Regions from separate parts of the Exiguobacterium sp. FD-YE-25-4 genome, predicted to be linked through region 1. Evidence: predicted binding sites of a transcription regulator. Region 1 holds the regulator's gene; each other region holds the start of a gene.

What was found. Region 1 encodes Rex, which represses fermentation and respiration genes when NADH is low (regulators of the CRP and FNR family bind a similar motif). Its sites were predicted from a motif close to TTGTGAAATATTTCACAA; they were not measured.
Region 2: the regulator Rex is predicted to act here: its motif matches at 1,304-1,321, upstream of AC13H5_RS03330 (cytochrome c oxidase subunit 2A).
Region 3: the regulator Rex is predicted to act here: its motif matches at 1,253-1,270, upstream of adhE (bifunctional acetaldehyde-CoA/alcohol dehydrogenase).
Region 4: the regulator Rex is predicted to act here: its motif matches at 1,263-1,280, upstream of pflB (formate C-acetyltransferase).

What each region holds. Positions count from the first base shown of each region.
Region 1 is NZ_CM168041.1:383,319-386,371, forward strand. Features, by position in the region: gene AC13H5_RS02030 (ABC-F family ATP-binding cassette domain-containing protein) at 1-1,193, opposite strand, end outside; gene AC13H5_RS02035 (redox-sensing transcriptional repressor Rex) at 1,343-1,999, shown strand; gene AC13H5_RS02040 (twin-arginine translocase TatA/TatE family subunit) at 1,999-2,217, shown strand; gene tatC (twin-arginine translocase subunit TatC) at 2,221-3,009, shown strand.
Region 2 is NZ_CM168041.1:647,035-650,087, forward strand. Features, by position in the region: gene AC13H5_RS03320 (aldehyde dehydrogenase) at 1-255, shown strand, start outside; gene AC13H5_RS03325 (Crp/Fnr family transcriptional regulator) at 428-1,138, shown strand; gene AC13H5_RS03330 (cytochrome c oxidase subunit 2A) at 1,383-1,502, shown strand; gene AC13H5_RS03335 (cytochrome c oxidase subunit II) at 1,525-1,995, shown strand; gene AC13H5_RS03340 (b(o/a)3-type cytochrome-c oxidase subunit 1) at 1,996-3,053, shown strand, end outside.
Region 3 is NZ_CM168041.1:1,416,244-1,419,296, reverse strand. Features, by position in the region: gene adhE (bifunctional acetaldehyde-CoA/alcohol dehydrogenase) at 1-1,112, opposite strand, end outside; gene AC13H5_RS07300 (MarR family winged helix-turn-helix transcriptional regulator) at 1,499-1,945, shown strand; gene AC13H5_RS07295 (YebC/PmpR family DNA-binding transcriptional regulator) at 2,025-2,735, shown strand; gene AC13H5_RS07290 (Na+/H+ antiporter family protein) at 2,884-3,053, shown strand, end outside.
Region 4 is NZ_CM168041.1:655,773-658,825, forward strand. Features, by position in the region: gene AC13H5_RS03375 (DEAD/DEAH box helicase) at 1-529, opposite strand, end outside; gene AC13H5_RS03380 (hypothetical protein) at 584-1,006, opposite strand; gene pflB (formate C-acetyltransferase) at 1,367-3,053, shown strand, end outside.

The sequences.
Region 1 (3,053 bases):
TCGTAATAGCCGATCTCGACGCCGGTACCGTAGCGGATGTCACCGGTGAGCGCCGGCTGTTGTTTCGTCAACACTTTCAAAAGCGTCGACTTACCGACCCCGTTCGGACCGACGAGAGCGACCGATTCACCGCGCTGCAGTTGGAAGCGGAGATGCTGGGCGATCGGTTCCTCATAACCGATGGCGAGGTCGCTGCCGCTCAACACGTCGTTCCCGCTTTGGCGTTTGATTGCGAACGAGAGGACGGCACTGCGCTCGTCACCGTCCGGCGCTTCCATCCGGTCGACTTTCTCGAGACGTTTGCGGACGCTCTGGGCCCGCTTCGTCGTCGTCGCCCGGGCGATGTTACGCTGGATGAAGTCCTGCATCTTGGCGATTTCTTCTTGCTGGGACTCGAACTGCTTCTTCTCTTGCTCATAGATCGCGGCCTTCTGTTCAAGGTACTTCGTGTAGTTGCCGACGAAGCGACGGCTCCGGTGGCGAGACAGCTCATAGACGACCGAGACGACCCGGTCGAGGAAATAACGGTCGTGGGAGACGATGAGGACGGCGCCTTTATAACCGCTCAAATACTTCTCGAGCCAGCCGAGCGTCTCGATGTCCAAATGGTTCGTCGGCTCATCCAAGATGAGCAGGTCTGGACTTTGAAGGAGCATCTTCGCGAGGGCGAGGCGGGTCCGTTGTCCGCCGGAGAGCGTATCGATGCGGCGCTCGAAGTCGTCCGGATAGAAACGCATCCCGTGAAGGACGGAGCGTATCGTCGCCTCGTATTGATAGCCGCCGCGGTCTTTGAACGTATGCTGTTCTTCATCATAAGACGACAGCAGGCGCTCATAGGCGGCCGGGTCGTTCAAGATGCGCTCAGATCCCATGTCTTGTTCCATGCGACGGAGCGTTTTTTCCTGTTCAATTAAATCGGTGAAGACGGTGAGCATCTCGTTCCAAATCGTCTCGTTCGATTCAAGTCCTGAATCTTGGGCGAGATAGCCGATTGTCACATCTTTTGGCTTCATGATGTCGCCTGAGTCATAGTTATATTCCCCGGCGATGACTTTGAGCAGTGTCGACTTGCCGGCGCCATTCCGGCCGACGAGGGCGACGCGTTCGCCTTCTTGGATTTCGAGTTTGACGTTCTCTAAAATCGGCTCGACGCCGAATGATTTCGATAAGTTATTGACTTGCAGTAGGATCAAGTGAAAAAACCCCTTTCTCTCTATTTAGTATACTGTATTTTTTAGTCTTTTCAGGTATATTCGTTGAGTGGTTATGTGAATTCGTTTACAATCAAGGTGTATGAAATTAGATTCGTTTGAAACGCGTCGTAAAAAGGAGGCTCTTTCCGTTGAGTCAAAACGAACCAAAGATTCCGCAAGCGACAGCCAAACGGTTGCCACTATACTATCGGTTTATCCAAAGCCTGCATTCATCAGGAAAACAGCGTGTCTCTTCTGCTGAACTGAGTGAGGCGGTCAAGGTCGATTCGGCCACGATCCGTCGCGATTTCTCGTACTTCGGTGCGCTCGGTAAAAAGGGATATGGCTATAACGTACAGTATCTGTTAGACTTTTTCCGTAAGACACTGAATCAGGACGAGATTACGAACGTCGCCTTGGTCGGGGTTGGTCATCTCGGGACAGCTTTCGTCAACTATAACTTCCTTAAAAACAATAACACACATATCGTCGTCGGGTTCGACGCAGACGAGACAAAAGTCGGCACGACGATGTCCGGTGTCCCGATTCATCACGTCGATGAGATGGAACAGATTATGAAGCAAAACAAGATTGACGTCGCGATTTTGACGGTGCCGTCTGCCTATGCACAGCCTGTCGCGGATGACTTGGTCCGCTTCGGCATCAAAGGCATCTTGAACTTTACACCGGCCAGGCTTACTGTGCCGGATACGGTCCGCGTCCATCATATCGACTTGTCGATCGAACTCCAGTCGCTCATTTACTTTATGCAACACTATCCATCTGCTGAGGGGGTCCATCAATAATGGAATTACTATTATCGTCACTCGTCGTCGGTATTCCAGGCGGAGCAAGTCTGTTTGTCATCGCGATTATCGCGCTCATCATCTTCGGGCCGAAGAAATTGCCTGAGTTCGGCCGTGCCGCCGGACAGACGCTCCGTGAGTTCAAAAACGCCACGAGTGGCATGATGAACGAGCATGACGAGAAAGACAAGAAAGAAATTGAGAAGAAAGAGCAGTAAGCGATGAGCCATCAACCTGATCAAGAACGGGCACTGTCCGACCACTTGACAGAGCTGCGGAGACGACTGATGCTGTCGGCATTTGTCGTCTTTGCCTTCTTTTTGATTGCTTTGCCGAGTGTCAAATATGTGCTCGCCTATCTCCAGGCCGACCTCGTCGAACGAGGCCTTGAATTGAACGCCTTTGGGGTCGCGGACCCGCTCATGATTTACTTGAACTTGGCGCTCGTCATCGGGCTCGTCGCGGCTGGTCCGTTTCTACTGTATCAACTGTGGGCGTTTGTCGCACCTGGTCTGCATCCGAACGAACGGAAAGCGACGCTCGCTTATATTCCGATCATCTTTATCTTGTTCCTCGTCGGTTTGGCGTTTGCCTACTATTGGTTGTTCCCGCTCGTCCTCGATATCTCGACGGACCTCGGGCAAGACCTTGGTCTGACGCAAATCATCGGGGCGTCGAACTACTTCACGTTCTTGCTGCAACTGACCATCCCATTCGGACTGTTATTCCAGTTACCGGTCGTGACGATGTTCTTGACGCGCATCGGTGTCGTGACGCCGTACTTCCTGTCATCGATTCGGAAGTACGCCTACTTCGCCTTGTTCGTTGTCGCGGCCTTCATCACGCCGCCGGATTTGACGTCGCACCTCATGGTGTCGCTGCCGCTCTTCTTCTTGTATGAGATCAGTTTATCGATTTCCCGCATCACGTACCGGGGCGTGCTCCGTCGTGAGAAAGAGGCGATGGTGAAAGAACAAGTCGATTTGATGAAACAAATGAATGAGAAGTAAACACCATGTCATGCGACGTGGTGTTTTTTTGATTTTAGGGCTAT
Region 2 (3,053 bases), 260 kb from region 1:
GTGGAGCAGAAGGTGATGAAGCATCTCACGTTTGGCGGAGGTTGTGTCAATGATGTCCTTATGCATTTGACGAACCCGAACCTGCCGTTCGGTGGCGTCGGTGAGAGCGGAATGGGCTCGTATCATGGTCGCTACAGCTTTGAGACGTTCAGCCATGCCAAATCGATTTTACGCAATACGACGAAATTTGATTTACCGGTTCGTTATCCGAACTTCAAAGGAGCCGAGAAGTTGATTCGACTCGTCTACCGATGATTGGATTAGACTGCAGAGAGCCTGCAGTCTTTTTTTGTGAACGAAAAAATAAGAAGATTGTTTGAAATGTCACATACTTTTATGAAAATGCCCATTGCCCTCCTGTATAATAAAACCATATATCACGCACGAGGCCAGATTAGGCATGAGACCAGTGGAGGGAGCAGACAACATGACTATGAAATGTGGGACGACCCAACCGAACAGCTTCGTCTTCTCAGAAGAGACGAAACAGCTCTTATTCGAGATGATGACGTTTCAAGAATATTCAAAAGCGAGTATCGTTTGTTGGGAAGGAGAAAAATGCAGTAAGTTCTTTTATTTGAAGAGCGGTACCGTCAAATTCACGAAACTGACGAAAAAAGGGAGTTCGCTCATCATGTTCATATACGGCGCTGACGACTTCTTTGGAGAGTTCGACATCGACGATGTATTCCCGAGCTCCTACAGTATCGAGACGACCGAGGACAGTGTCATCGGCTGGATTTCAAAACAAGAGATGGACGAGCTCGTGCGTCAAGACGCGCAGCTGGCTACGGAGGTGTTGCGTTGGACTTCGATGATGCGTAAACAGTCCGAGATGAAGTTGCGTGACTTGTTGCTGTATGGGAAGCCAGGGGCGCTCGCCTCGACGTTGCTTCGCATGGCGGCAATGCACGGCGTAGAGGAGACAGAGGGGGTCACAGTTCCGAGACATCCGTCTGACGGCGAACTCGGACAATTGATCGGTGCACCTCGCGAAACGGTCAATCGAATGATGAACCAGTGGCGGAAAGAAGGCGTGTTAACGACGACTCCGACATCGATGGTGTTGCATGACATCGATTTCCTAAAAGAGCTATGTTACTGCGAAGGCTGTCCCGCCGGTATTTGTCGGCTTTGACTTGCCGTTCATAAGCGTTGAAAAACGTGCGGCGTCACAACATGAGAACATGAACAGGTGATTGGACCGACTGATGTCGGAGCAATCGCCTTTTTGTATGCCTTTTTTCCAAATGTGAACTTTATGTGTGGAAACTACGCAAATTTGATGTGATTGTCACTTTTGAAGTGACAAATGTCACATATTAATCAGTGCCCCTTTTCATACAATGAAAGTGGAAATCAAAGGGAAAGGGGTCCTTCACGTGGAGAAAAACGATGGACAAGAACCGAACTTAAAAGGCACGTTCACATCGGTCATGATTGTCGCTGGCGTCATCATTGCCATGTGGTCGTCGGTCTTTTACTTATTTGTGACACGATAACGAGCAAGAGGAGGGAAGCACGATGCATATTCATAAACTTGAGAAGTATTGGTTAGTATTCGGCATTATTCTATTAGGCGTCTTTTTGACAGTGCTCGGTATCTCTGCGTTTGCGGCAGGGAATCAGCCGGCTTCGGACGCCGATTTGATCGACCCGGCAAAAGTGCATCAAACTGCACCGTTCGACAAACCAGGGCTTCATAAAATCGGTGACAACGAGTATGAGCTCGTCATGGTCGCCCAAGCGTTCACATTCACACCGGGCAATGTGGAAATCCCAAAAGGGGCGAAAGTCACGTTTCTCGTCACGTCACCGGACGTCGTCCACGGGTTCCAATTGACGGGGACACCGGTCAATATGATGGTCGTGCCAGGCCACATCAACTCGCTCACGTATACGTTCGAAGAAGCAGGCGAATTCTTGATTCTATGTAACGAATACTGTGGGACCGGACATCACATGATGTCGACAAAAATTAAGGTGGTGGACTAAATGAATGACGTAGCCTCAAAATTAAAACAGTGGGAAATGGAACGCGGCGTACCGGTACCAAGTATCGGTGTTAAAGAAGCACGCCTCGCCTATGCCCATGTCGTCATCTCGGTCCTCGCTGTCCTGATCGGCGGTTTGGCAGGACTCATGCAGACGCTCATCCGGACCGGTGTCATCCCGGAAGTATTTGGTTATTATCAACTCTTGACCGCACACGGCATCATGCTCGGTCTCGTCTTCACGACAATGTTCATCATCGGTCTTCTTTACGCGCTCCTCGCTAAGTCGTTCGGACGTTTTGAGTCGTTCCCGACCCGGGTCGCGTGGCTCGGATTTTGGATGATCATCGCCGGTGCCGTGCTCGTCACGATCATGGTGCTCGCCAATAAAGCGACCGTGTTGTATACGTTTTACGCGCCGCTCATGGCCGACCCGATTTTCTATATCGGCCTCGTCTTGTTCGTCGTCGGCACATGGTTGTCTGCGTTCGCCATGTTCCGGATGTATGCGGACTACAAACGGGAGAACCCAGGTATTCACCCGCCGCTTCCGGCGTATATGAGTGTCATGACGATGCTATTGTGGGTCATCGCGACGCTCGGTGTGGCCGGAACGATTCTGTTCCAGCTGCTACCGCTCTCGCTCGGATGGAAAGATACGGTCGGGATTGAGTTGTCACGGACGTTGTTCTGGTACTTCGGTCACCCCCTCGTCTATTTCTGGCTCATGCCGGCCTATATCGTCTGGTATACGGTCGTGCCGAAAGTCATCGGCGGGAAAATCTTCTCGGATGCGCTCGCCCGGATGGCGTTCCTATTGTTCCTCTTGTTCTCGTTCCCGGTCGGTTTCCACCACCAGTTGACAGAGCCGGGGATTGAGCCGTTCTGGAAGTTCGTTCAAGTCATCTTGACGTTCCTCGTCGTCATCCCGTCGTTTATGACGGCGTTCTCGCTGTTTGCGACGTTCGAGCTTCGCGGTCGTGCACTCGGTGCCCGTGGGCTATTCGGTTGGGTCAAGAAAATGCCATATGGGGATGTCCGTTTCCTCGCGCCGTTCGT
Region 3 (3,053 bases), 1.0 Mb from region 1:
TCGAGCATCTTCTCAGCGATGGCGAAACCTTCTTCACGCGATTGAACTTTGTAGGCTCCGAGTACTGGGCTAAGTTTCTCGTGTGAGAGCAATTCTGTCGCGCCGACCGTCTCGAGTTCGGCAATCAAGATTTTCGTGTCGGCCGGAACACTAAGTCCAGCTTTCTCGGCGATCCAGGCTGCAGGCTTCCCGACGATTTCAGGGTTGACCGCACAAGAGTCTGTTTTAATGACGAGTGTCTCGAGTTTTGCTTTCTCTTCTGGTGAGCAGAAGTAGCAACCGAGCGCCGTCATTTCGGCTTTCACTTCTTCGTAAACTTCTTGGTCGACGATGATCGCTTGTTCAGATGCACAGATCATCCCGTTATCGAACGTTTTCGACAAGATGACGTCCGAGATGGCACGTTTTACTTTTGCTGTCTTGTCGATGTAGGCTGGAACGTTACCAGGACCGACACCGAGGGCCGGTTTACCAGTCGAATAGGCTGATTTGACCATCGCCGCACCGCCTGTTGCGAGGACCATGGCGACTCCTGGGTGGTTCATAAGTGCTTTCGTCGCGTCGAGTGACGGTTTTTCAACCCATTGGATCAAATGTTCCGGTGCTCCGGCTTCGATGGCTGCGTCACGAAGGATGCGTGCCGCTTCACTTGAACACTGTTGTGCCGACGGGTGGAAGCCGAAGATGATCGGGTTACGTGTTTTGATGGCGATGATTGCTTTGAACATCGTCGTTGATGTCGGGTTCGTGACCGGTGTTACCCCGGCGACGACACCGACTGGTTCCGCGATGTACGTGATGCCGTTTTGCTCATCGTCTTCGATGACGCCGACCGTCTTCTCACCACGGAGTGAGTTATAAATATATTCTGTCGCAAAGATGTTTTTGATCATCTTATCTTCAAACACACCGCGACCAGTTTCTTCATATGCATGTTTCGCGAGTGCGACGTGTTGTTCGAGACCGGCTAGCGCCATCGCTTGAACGATCGCATCAATTTTCTCTTGATCAAACGTCATTAACGTGTCGAGCGCTGTATGTGCTCGTGTGACGAGCGTGTCGACCATCTGTTCTGCTGATGTTTCCACTACTGCTTTCTCTTTAACTGCCATGTTGGGTTCCTCCTCATGAATGAGAGCTTATACTGCTGACTTGATGGAGAGCACGGGGCGATCAGTGGTTTGATTAAGAGTTTGTGCTTTCCTTCACATTCATAGAATACAACGTTTCCGACAATTTGTGCGTGACAACAATGTGAACTCTTTCACAATATTTTTTTGAAGAATGAGGATAGGTCTTGCTTTTTGATAGGACGCTCAGTAAAATCGTATGCGTTTTCATGAAAAGATGAAGTCTTACAAATGTAAACGCTTACATATATTGTGACGCCCGTTTGTCTGATGTGCTGTGCAATTTGTCACGCAACAAGGATTGGTCGTCCACCCCGCCCTCGGTCGTGTATAATGAAGAAAGAACCTAATTAGGAAGTGACATGACTATGCCGAGACAAGACGCAGCCGATCAGTTCGTAAAACTGATCCCATTAATCCGCAGGAAGTTGTTACGCCGTTCCGACCTCCCGCAAATCCCAAACTTGAACTTTTCCCACTTTCATCTCCTCATGTTGATTGAGGATGAAGGCGCCGTGACGAACGGACACATCAGCGAGACGCTATCGATCGCCCCGCCGAACGTGACGCCGCTCATCACGAAGCTCGTCGATGAGGGCTACATCACCCGCGTGCCGGACGAGCGTGATCGCCGTGTCATCTGGAACCAGTTGACCGACAAAGGTGAGCTCGTTCTTCGCGAGCGCCGCGACTCGTTTCGACGCTTGTTCGAGGACCGCCTCGCTTTTTTAGACGAGGAAGAGACGGATCGATTGATCGACAGCCTGAAGACGTTGACGGAGATTGTCGAGAAAATGGATAAGAGTGAGGGATGATTTTTACTCGTCAACATCCACGTCTTCTTATATAATCGAGGATGAATCAATCGAACAATGGAAAGAGAGATGACATGTAATGGGTCGTAAATGGAACAACATTAAAGAGAAAAAGGCGTCAAAAGACGCCAATACGAGTCGCATTTATGCGAAGTTCGGCCGTGAAATCTACGTAGCCGCCCGCCAAGGGGAACCAGATCCAGAATCAAACCAAGCGCTCAAATTCGTCGTTGAACGGGCGAAGACGTACAACGTCCCACGCGCCATCATCGACCGCGCCATCGACAAAGCGAAGGGCGGCGACGAAGAGAACTTCGATGAACTCCGCTATGAAGGGTTCGGACCGAACGGCTCGATGCTCATCGTCGACACGCTCACGAACAACGTCAACCGGACGGCGTCTGAAGTCCGCGCCGCTTTCGGCAAAAACGGCGGCAACATGGGTGTCAGCGGGTCGGTCGCTTACATGTTCGACGCGACGGCCGTCATCGGTGTCAGCGGCATGTCTGCTGACGACGTACTCGAACTCATGATGGAGCACGATCTTGACGTTCGCGATGTCATCGAAGAAGATGAGACGATTATCGTTTATGCGGAACCAGAAGCGTTCCATGCCGTCCAGACTGCTTTCAAAGCTGCAGGCATCGAGACGTTTGAAGTCGCCGAGTTGACGATGTTGCCACAAAACGAGATCGCCCTCGACGACGAGTCGAAAGAACAGTTCGAAAAACTGCTCGACGTCCTCGAAGATCTTGAAGACGTGCGCCAGGTGTACCATAACGTTGAATGATCATGAACGAGCGATAACTTTTCGGAGTTATCGCTTTTTTTGAACAATCGATTTGACAACCCGAAAAACGTATGTTAAATTTCAAAAGTCTTTATCATATTAAAGTGATAACAAGAGAAAGAGTTTTGAAAGAAAGGTGTTGGAATTGATGAATGCTGTCTTATTAGCTGTTATCGTATTATTCGCTCTCGCGATCAGTCGAGTTCACATCGTCTTGTCGCTCATCCTCGCCGCCGTCGTCGGTGGTCTCGTCGGAGGTCTCGGGTTCAATGAGACGTTGACCGCCTTCAGCGACGGTCTTGGCGGAGGGGCTACCAT
Region 4 (3,053 bases), 270 kb from region 1:
AGACGAGGGCGATTTGATGTTCATGCGCCGTATGTTTGATGATCCGTTCGGCAGATTCTGTCAAACCGCTATCGATGATTTGATCGGCTTCGTCGAGGACGATCGTATGCGTCTCGTGAAGTTTCAACTTTTTCTTCTCAATGAGTTCGACGAGTCGGCCCGGTGTCCCGACGATCAAATGTGGTTTTTTCTTCAACCGGTCGATTTGACGTTTCAACTCGACACCACCGATGAACGAAGCGATGCGGACGTCACCTTTCTCGGTGAAGCGTTGCGCGACCGTTTGAATCTGCATGACGAGTTCACGCGTCGGCGCGACGATGACGACTTGGATGCGGTCGTTCGACGCGTCGATTTTTTCGATGGCGGGTAATAAGTAAGCAAGCGTCTTCCCGGTACCTGTCGGCGCTTCGATCGTGACGTCTTTTCCGTCAAGAAGAAGCGGGAAGGCTTCGGCTTGGACCGGCATTGGTTCAGTAAAGCCAAGGCGATCCCAGGCTTCGTTAATAAATGGTTTTGTAAAGTTCATATCAATTCTCCTTATCGTGGGGCAAAAACAAAGGAAGCATAAGCGCTCCCTGTCTTAGATATAGCGAACATGTTCAGTATCTTGGTCGAATGAAGAACGGAGTGTCTGTGTGAACGTCTGTCCGTCCTCGATGAGTTTGATGTGCACATCGATTTGGTCAGCCGACGCCTCGACGCCTTCGACGGTGAAGCCTTGATACACACGGTACTGCAATTCTTTCGTCAACCGTTCGTATGAAGCGAGCTCTGGATACGTCGCTGCCACGTCAATCGGGCGCGAGATGAGAGCAACGAGCAAGTTATCGCGGTAGTCGATGAAATCCTCGTTTTCGATGTCGTCGTCAAAGCGAATCCAAAAACCTGCGTCTTCAAATTCTGTGATGAATCCGTCACGTTGTTCACCGTTTTCCTCTACTTTAAGAGAGATGCGGTCACCGGTCTTTAAATCGTGAGCGGTTGTCAATAATTCGTACGTCATGGGAAGAACCCCTTCCTCTTCTACAATGTTCTGCCTTCATTGTGTCCGATATAAGGCAAAAATTCAAGTTCTATCCCCGAGGTGTGAGGTACATCACTACGAAAACTGTATAAATCGTCACATCCCATCTGAAATGATACAGAAATGAGTTGAATCCTGCCGTAACAAGACTTATCTGTTTCAGAAGGAAGGCTTTTTGCATTATAACAGTATTTAAAGCGCTTACAAAAACGGCTTTATGCCAACGTTCATGAGATTGTTACAACTTTCACAAGAATGTAAAACAAAATGTTCACGTTTTCACGTACACTCAACTTATAGAAAGCACGCAGTTATCTCAACTATGAGGAGTGACCCACAATGGCAACCGAAATTAAATCAGCCTGGTCAGGATTTGTACCTGGGCAGTGGACGAACGAAGTGAACGTCGGTGAGTTTATCCGTTTGAACCGACACGAATACACAGGGGACGATCGTTTCCTCGTCGGACCGACCGATGCGACGAACCGTCTTTGGGCACAAGTGATGGAATTGACGAAAGAAGAGCGGGAACGCGGTGGTGTTTGGGCGGTCGATCAAAACAACCCATCGACAATCGTCTCGCACGGACCGGGATACTTAAACAAAGAGCTCGAGAAAGTGGTCGGTGTTCAAACGGACGAGCCGTTCAAACGTTCGATCCATCCAAACGGCGGTATCCGAATGGTCGACGCTGCCCTTGAGTCATACGGTTTCGAGCCGAACCCTGAAATCACAAAGATTTATTCGGAAATTCGCAAAACGCATAACCAAGGTGTCTTCGATGCGTATACACCTGAGATGCGGGCGGCGCGGAAGTCAGGGATCATCACAGGTCTTCCTGACGCTTACGGCCGAGGACGGATCATCGGCGACTACCGTCGTGTTGCCTTGTATGGGTTAGATTTCTTGATTGCAGAACGTAAAAAAGACTTGGCGAACCGTGGCGGTTTCTTATCAGAGTCAGATATTCGGACACGGGAAGAAATGTCTGAGCAGCTCCGGGCCCTCCAAGAGTTGAAACAACTCGGTGCGGCGTACGGGTTTGACCTCGGCCGTCCGGCAGAAAATACACAAGAGGCGTACCAATGGGTATACCTTGCATATCTCGCAGCCGTCAAAGAACAGAACGGCGCCGCGATGTCACTTGGACGTGTCTCGACATTCCTCGATGTTTACGCAGAACGTGATATCGAAGCAGGTCGTTTGACCGAGTCAGACGTTCAAGAAATCGTCGACCACTTCATCATGAAGCTCCGGATCGTCAAATTCTTGCGCACGCCTGACTACAACGAATTGTTCTCGGGTGACCCAACGTGGGTGACCGAGTCAATCGGTGGGATGAGTGAGGATGGTCGCTCGAACGTGACGAAGAGCTCATTCCGCTTCTTGCATTCACTCTCAAACCTCGGGCCAGCACCAGAACCGAACTTGACGGTGCTTTGGTCGACGAAATTGCCAGAAGGATTTAAACAATATTGCGCGAAGATGTCGATTGAGACGTCTGCGATCCAATATGAGAACGACGACCTCATGCTTCCAGAGTTTGGCGACGACTATGGCATCGCCTGCTGTGTGTCACCGATGAAAATCGGGAAACAGATGCAGTTCTTCGGTGCCCGCGCCAACATGGCAAAAGCACTCCTTTACAGCATGAACGGAGGCCGCGATGAGAAGAGCGGCGACCAAATCGCACCGGTTTGGGAGATGAACACCGAAGACGTGCTCACGTACGACAAAGTGTATGCCGACTTCGATCGGACGCTCGATTGGCTCGCCGAGCTCTACGTCAACACGCTCAACGTCATCCACTTCATGCATGATAAATATGCATACGAACGGATCGAGATGGCACTTCATGACCCAGAAATCCTACGGACGATGGCATGCGGAATCGCCGGTCTCTCGGTCACAGCAGATAGTCTGTCAGCCATCAAACATGCGACCGTGAAACCGGTCCGAAACGAGCAAGGCATTGCTGTCGACTTCGAGACAGAAGGCGACTTCCCTAAATTCGGAAACAACGATG